DNA from 2 places in the Brevibacillus sp. YAE8 genome. Region 1 is predicted to be linked to the other one. Evidence: riboswitches for the same ligand, from Rfam matches in the RefSeq annotation. Region 1 holds a riboswitch; the other holds the start of a gene.

Region 1 (3,761 bases):
TGTTAATCAGCGCCAGGTCCACTTCTTCCAGAACGCGCGGCAGCATCGCTGCTTCAACCTCTTTGAACTTCAGGTTTTTCTTGTTTTCCACAATGTCTTTCACAGTTCCGCTGATGCCAGCGCCTTCTTTGAGCTTGATGACGCCGTTTTTCTCCAGGAGAGCGAGGGCGCGGCCGCTATTGGTCGGGTCGTTTGGCAGCGCGATAGTTGCGCCTTCCGCCAGTTCGTCAACCGATTTCACTTTTTTGCTGTAAGCGCCAAATGGCTCGATGTGAACCGCAACTACAGGTTGCAGATCCATGTTTTGTCCTTTATTGAAGTCTTCCAGGTAAGGCTTGTGCTGGAAGAAGTTTGCGTCGAGTTGTTTTTCGTTGAGCTGTACGTTTGGTTGTACGTAGTCGGTGAACTCTTGTACTTCCAGGTTTACGCCTTGTTCTTTCAGTTTTGGTGCGATGTGCTTCAGGATTGCTGCGTGTGGAACCGGAGAAGCGCCTACTTTCAATGTCACTTCTTGTTGTCCGCCTTGTGCGCCGCCTTCGGCTGGAGCTGGAGCAGTCTCCGTTTTGCCTCCGCACGCTGCCAAAGAAAATGCCAATACGGTAGAAAGTACAGATACGACTAGCTTTTTCATAAATGATTTCCCCCTACTTTTTTTGATCTTTGTACTTGCAAACTTCTATGGGAAAGACCTTACTTGCGGCTGAAACGCAATACCAGGCGATCACCCAGCGACTGTAAGATCTGCACCAACACGAGCAAAATGACGACAGTGACAATCATGACATCGGTCTGGAAGCGCTGATAACCGTAACGGATAGCCAAGTCGCCCAGACCGCCGCCGCCGATTACCCCGGACATGGCCGTGTAGGACACGAGCGCAACGGTCGTAATCGTAATTCCGGCCACCAGTCCCGGACGAGACTCTGGCAGCAGGACGTTCCAGATGATTTGCCAATTGGACGCCCCCATCGACTGGGCGGCCTCAATGACTCCGCGATCTACCTCGCGCAGAGAGGTTTCCACCAGCCGCGCAAAAAACGGGGCGGCCCCGATCACGAGCGGCGGAATCGCTCCGAGTACGCCGAGCGAAGTGCCGACGATCAGTTTCGTGACCGGAATCAGCAAGATCATCAGAATGATGAACGGCACGGAACGCAATACGTTGACGATGAATGAAGCAACCGAGTAAAACGCCTTGTTTTGCAGCAACTGTCCACGTGAAGTAAGGAATAAAATGATTCCCAGCGGCAAGCCGATCAGGATCGTAAACAACGTGGAGAAACCCAGCATCGTCAGTGTGTCTAGTGTACCCTCAGCGATCTCCGACCAATCCACATTTTCCATTGTCCAGTCCATCTATATCACCTCTACTTCCAAGCCACGCTGACGCAACGTCTCGATGGTTTTTTCGTTTTGACGGACATCGCCTTCCAGTTCGACGACCAGTTGGCCGTACGGCGTATCCTTCATGCGGGAAATCGTTCCCTGCAAAATGCTGAATACTGTGCCTGTCTCCTGCATCGTCTGGAACAAAATCGGCTGGTACGTCTTTTCTCCCAGGAAGGTGACGCGCGCAATCGTGCGGTTCCCCGCTGCTTTTTCGTGCGCGACAGCTTCGCGCAGCTCGGTGGAATCTGCCACCTGCTCGACAAATTCCTGCGTAGTCGGATGCTGCGGCTTGAGAAACACGTCCAGCACCTCGCCCGACTCGACGATTTTTCCGCCGTCGATCACGCCTACGCGGTCGCAAATGGAGCGGATGACGTGCATCTCGTGCGTAATCAGCACGATGGTCAATCCCAGCTTGCGGTTGATGTCCAAAAGCAGCGCCAAAATCGAGTTGGTCGTCTGCGGATCGAGCGCCGAGGTCGCTTCGTCACACAGCAGCACTTTCGGATCGTTTGCCAGCGCCCGTGCGATGCCGACGCGCTGCTTCTGGCCGCCGGACAACTGGGACGGGTATTTGTCCCGGTGCGCTTCCAGCCCTACCAGCTTGAGCAGATCGTCCACTTTTTTCTGAATCTCCGCCTTCGGACGCTTGGCCAGCTTGAGCGGAAACGCGACATTTTCCCCGACGGTGGACGAGGACAGCAGGTTGAAGTGCTGGAAAATCATCCCGATCTCGCGGCGCTTTTCCTGCAGCTTGACATCGTCGAGCTTGGTCAGGTCGACCCCATCGACGATGACTTGTCCCGACGTAGGGCGCTCCAGCAGGTTGATGCAGCGGATCAAGGTACTTTTCCCCGCCCCGGAATGGCCGATAATCCCGTAAATTTCCCCTTTATCTATAGAAAGATCAATCCCGAGCAACGCCGGAATCGTCTTGCCCTGCACTTGATAGCTTTTATGCAAATTTTTCAATTGAATCAACGCATCCACCTCCCAGCAAAATCCTTGTGAAAAACGTAAAAACCCCTTTTTCATAAACGAAAAAGGGGCTGCAACGCATGTATACGTTCGCATCCACCCTTCTCATCTATCAAGATCCAACCAATCTTGTAGGAATTGGCACCGCGACGTCCATTTCAAAAAATGAACCGGTTGCCGGGCTTCATCGGGCCTGTCCCTCCGCCTCTCTTGATAAGAAAGATTTCCACGTATATTATGTTCGTTTTTCATATTTTCATGATACAAACCGGATTATATCCTTTTTGAAAATATCCCGTCAATAGCAATCACAGGAAAAACTTTTTTAATCCATTACTCCGTTGCGAATGATGGTGGCATTGACGTGAAAATGAAACGTCGCTTTCTCAAGGATTCTCGCCTTCAAGCGTATGCGAATATCGAACACCGGCGGCGATACTTGCTCCAGCTTGATTCGGGCGTTGCTGGAAATCGTGTCAAAAGCAAGGTGCACCATATCCTTGGGATTGCCGCGGTTCTTGTCGGTCTTCCCGAAAATTTGCGCCGGGACGGACGTGTCGTAGCTCCCAATCCGGAATTTCCCGTGCACGAGCTTGATGAGAAACGCTTCCTTGGGCGATAGCCTTCGAGCAGGCGCTGAATCGCCCCTGGGTGTGATCGACCCGATTGCTCCCGGCTCCCCCGAGCTGCCGCTCCACTTCCCCTATGCTTGCCTCAGCCAGACAAATTTCTCTCAGCTTCGGGATGAGCTCGCTGTAAACGACTTGGCATCCGCCATGCTGGTCAAAAAATACAGCCGCATGCGGCCGTCCGGCTCGTCGATATGTTCCGTTCGCAAGTCCCCTGTATGGGAAAACCATTTACGCGCAATCTCCTGGTCCATTCCCCTCACCCCCATACATAGCAAATCATGGTTAGTCTGCCCGAAAACACAAAAAAACAGCACGCTCAATTTGGCGTGCTGTTTTCGTTGCTATCGGTCGTGCTATTCGTTTGCGAAACCGCTTCTTCTGCTGGCGGTTCCAGCTTTTCCTTGATAAAAGACTGGATCTGGTCGACATCCGGAATGAGCACCGCGCCTGCCCGATGGGATTCGCGGAACATCCCCATTGGCGGCAATTGGTAGTTGCCTGGCTCCGCGGTGTTTAATTTCAGCCCAAGCGCAGACAGCCTCAGCATATCCATGGAACTGATATTCGTCTGGATATACGGCGTCACTTCTTTCAGGATGGACGGCAATTGAATCAAGGTCGTGCCGCTCTTCATCTGGCTCACCACAGCCGTCAGCAGCTTGCGCTGACGCTCTGTGCGCGTGTAGTCCGATGTGGCGTCATGGCGAAAACGAACGTATTGCAGAGCCTTGTTGCCATCCAGTTGCTGCAGTCCCTTTTTCA
Region 2 (3,761 bases), on a different contig from region 1:
ACTACATGTGCTTTTTCCAGCAGCAAATCCGAGAACTCCACCGAAGTAAAGCCAGCCGGGACGGGGAGCCAGGCGAAAAACGAGCCTTGCGATGGCGGGGCCTGCCAGCCGATGCGGTGCAGATTGGAGAACAGCGCATTGCGGCGGCCTTCGTAGACGGCTACCAGATCGCGGACGCACTGCTGCGAGTCTGTCATCGCTTTGGCTGCGGCCATTTGGACCGCTCCAAACAGGCTGACGAAGTAATGGTCCTGAATCAGATTGATGAGCCTTACCAGCTCGCGGTTGCCGACCATCGCGCCTACGCGCCAGCCGGCCATATTGTACGTTTTGGACAACGTGTAAAACTCCACGCCCACCTCTTTTGCCCCCGGCACCTGCATGAAGCTGACAGGCTTTTTGCCGTCGTAGCTGATCGCGCCGTACGCGAAGTCGTGGCAGACGACGATCTCGTACTTGCGCGCAAACTGGACGGTTTCCTCGTAAAATTCAAACGGGGCGTTCACCGCTGTCGGGTTATTCGGATAGTTCAAAAACATCAGCTTGGCGCGGTCCAAATCGGCTTGCGGGATTTTGCTGTAGTCAGGCAAAAACTGATTTTCGGCCGTCAGCGGCATCATCGACATCCGGCCGTTTACGACCGCTACGCCGGACCAGTAATCCGGGTAGCCAGGGTCCGGTACGAGTGCCACATCGCCTGCGTTCATCAGCACCTGGCAAATTTCCACGAGGCCGGTTTTGCTTCCGAACAGGATCGCCACCTCTTCCTCCGGGTCGAGGTCCACGTCAAATTGTTGCTTGTACCAGTGCGCGACTGCCTGCTTCAGCTCCAGTCGGCCGGAAAACGGCGGGTATTTGTGATGCAGCGGATTTTCTGCCTGTGCCTTCAGCTCTTCCACAATGTGCGGCGGCGTAGGCAGGTCCGGGTTTCCTTGGCCCAGATTAATGACGTCATGCCCACAAGCGATGACTTTGTTTACTTTTGCCACCAATGTCGCAAAAAACTGGGTCGGGAGCCGATCAATCATGTCGGAAGGTTGGATGCGCATCTGTCTTCAGTTCCTTTCTTTTTAGGCCAATGTACAGCAAAAACCCCCTCTTTCCGTACAGAAAAAGGGGGAGATCAGCTTGGTCACGTCCTTATCTGTCAGGAATTATCCTGCTGGAATTGGCACAGCATCTGCAACGCGCAAGCGCGCAGATCCGCTGCCGGGCTTCATAGGGCCAGTCCCTCCGCCTCTCTTCATAAGTAAATCACACGGAATATACTGTTTTTAATCTTCTTCATACTACATTGCGGGCTCCGAACGTGTCAAGACGCTTCGCGAGGCCCGCGAATTTTTCCTGGCTACATCTTTTCTACGGTCGCGGCTGGCACTTTTCGGGTGCGGCCTTGAAACGAGCTGTGCAGGGCGAAAAACGCGACAGACATTAGCGCCAGCCCCGCCATGATGTACAAAAGTCCTTGTGCCTGAAAATGCTGGAAAATGACCGCTCCGAGCAATGGGCCGAGCATGCGTCCCGCAGAGCCTGTGCCGGAGATCAGCCCTTGGATGAAGCCTTCTCGCCCCTGTGGCGTAAACTCTGCTGCCACGGCAGGCACGGCCGGCCAGACGAGCATTTCTCCAAGCGTCATGATGAACATCCCGGCGACAAAGCCGGCGTAGGAGGTCGTCTGCGACAAAATCAGCATCGACAGCACGAACACGTAGGAGCCGAGCAGCATCTGCGCTCGCAGCGTGCGGGCGAAGCGGCCAATGACCCAGGCGATCAGCGGCTGGCCGAACAAAATCAGGCCGCCGTTGATCGTCCAGAGCAAGCTGTACTGACGCAAGGAAATGCCCAACGATTGCATGTAGGTCGACAACACCGTCGTCCACTGGACGTAGACAATCCAACTGATTAACAGCCCGCTGCACAAGAGCAGTAGGGCGCCCCACGCCACTTTTTTCGTCGGCAGTTGCTGTAGCGGCGAAAGCGCCTCAACTGGCTTCGGCTTGGCAGCGCTTTGGACAGCAGCGGCGGGAGTGCCTGCGGTATTGGCTTGCTCCGCCCGATGGCCCCGCTCTGCGACTGCCTTGAGCTGCCGAGGCAAAATGAGCACGAACATGACGAGCACGATGACTTGCGAGATCGCGTTGCCAAAAAACGTCCAGGCAAACGAAATGCTCGCCAGCAAGCCGCCGAGGGCAGAGCCAGCCGCCACCCCGGCGTTGAGCGCGACGTAGATCATGTTGATCCCTTTGCGCCCGCCTTCCGGCCACAGCACGACAGCGAGTGCATTCATCACCGGAGAGAGCGTGCCGTAAAACAGCCCGTTCAGCAACAGCAAGATCGTGTACAGCGTAAAGTCATGCGTGACGCCAAGCCCGACGGAAATCAGAATGACGCCGATCGAGGCAAAAACGATCGTGCGCATTTTCCCCCAACGGTCGAACAGCATGCCACCTGCGATGCTGCCGATCAAAAAAGCCCCCTGGTTCAATAACAGCAAAAAGCCCGCTACGGTCAGCGGCTTCCCTAAATAATCGTGGATATAGATGGTGACAAGCGGCCAAATACAAGCCATTCCGGTAGAAAAAATGATCGCAGCAATCGCCAGAAGACGAATGCTGCTCGGATAGGATTGCCATTTCTGTTTCATGGTTTAGTTCTCTCCCCGACGAAAATCGCCGCTTTTCCCGCCTGTTTTGCTCACCAAGCAAGTCGGACCGATTACCATGCCTTTGTCCATCGCCTTGCACATATCGTACACCGTAAGAGCTGCGACACTGACAGCCGTCAAAGCTTCCATTTCCACGCCCGTTTTTCCCGTCGTCCGCACACATGCTTCCAGGGCAAGCGTCGTCTCGTTTTCAAAAGCGAAGCGAATGTCGATCCCGGTCAAAGGAAGCGGATGGCACATCGGGATGATTTCCCACGTCTTTTTCGCTGCCATGACGCCCGCTACCTGTGCGACTGCCAGCACATCCCCTTTCTCTACCCGTCCTTCGCGAATGCGGGCGAGCGTTTCCGGCTTCATGACGATTTTGCTCTCTGCCACAGCCTCCCGTTTTGTGATGTCTTTTTCCGAGACATCTACCATCCGCGCACGGTTTTGTTCATTAAAATGCGTCAGTTGATCGTTCATGCAACTATCCGTCCTCCATCTATGCGATCCCGTTAAACAGCCGAAAAGCCTGGCTGAAACCGGTCATCTGTCTACTCCTACCTTACTCCCGCGGCTTGCGAAAAGCAATGGAAACATCGCTGCCAACTGCTCCAGCTACTTGTAGCATGCGTCTTCTCCTTCATTATCTTGCTGTTCTACTCGCAAATTCGTACAAAAACGCCGCGGTGAAGCTATACTGTGCGTACAACAACCAGCAAGCGTGCTGGAAACGATAAGGTCTGGAGGCGTTTGTCACAATGAAGGAAAAACAACATGTTTACTGGTCAAAAGTCATTTTGCAAGAGTGGAGCCTGCATCTCGCGGCCACAGCCAAAGGGCTATGCTTCGTCGGCTCCCAAAACGGCCCGTTCGCAGAGGTGAGCAATTGGTTCGCTCGTCGCAGACCCGGCCATGTTTTGGTCCAGGATCACGAGCAGCTCGCCCCCTATGTGGCGGAAATCAGCGAATATTTGCAAGGGGCGCGGCAGCAATTCTCGCTTGCGCTCGATCTGGAGGGCACGCCGTTTCAGCTATCTGTCTGGGACGCTTTGTGCCGCATTCCATACGGGCAGACGACGACTTACTCCGAGATTGCCGCTCACATCAAAAA

The links. Region 1 has a riboswitch for S-adenosylmethionine ahead of AC27IT_RS17865 (methionine ABC transporter ATP-binding protein). Riboswitches for the same ligand answer to the same signal wherever they lie in the genome.
Region 2: linked by a shared signal. The riboswitch ahead of AC27IT_RS21895 (aminotransferase class I/II-fold pyridoxal phosphate-dependent enzyme) and the one ahead of AC27IT_RS17865 (methionine ABC transporter ATP-binding protein) in region 1 are both predicted to bind S-adenosylmethionine.

What each region holds. Positions count from the first base shown of each region.
Region 1 covers NZ_BAAIYG010000016.1:56,058-59,818, forward strand. The annotation lists gene AC27IT_RS17855 (MetQ/NlpA family ABC transporter substrate-binding protein) at 1-631, opposite strand, end outside; gene AC27IT_RS17860 (methionine ABC transporter permease) at 691-1,356, opposite strand; gene AC27IT_RS17865 (methionine ABC transporter ATP-binding protein) at 1,357-2,370, opposite strand; SAM riboswitch class I at 2,470-2,587, opposite strand; gene AC27IT_RS17870 (hypothetical protein) at 2,693-2,956, opposite strand; gene AC27IT_RS17875 (hypothetical protein) at 3,101-3,250, opposite strand; gene AC27IT_RS17880 (LCP family protein) at 3,316-3,761, opposite strand, start outside.
Region 2 covers NZ_BAAIYG010000025.1:61,742-65,502, reverse strand. The annotation lists gene AC27IT_RS21895 (aminotransferase class I/II-fold pyridoxal phosphate-dependent enzyme) at 1-1,049, opposite strand, end outside; SAM riboswitch class I at 1,138-1,252, opposite strand; gene AC27IT_RS21890 (MFS transporter) at 1,349-2,644, opposite strand; gene moaC (cyclic pyranopterin monophosphate synthase MoaC) at 2,648-3,130, opposite strand; gene AC27IT_RS21880 (methylated-DNA--[protein]-cysteine S-methyltransferase) at 3,409-3,761, shown strand, end outside.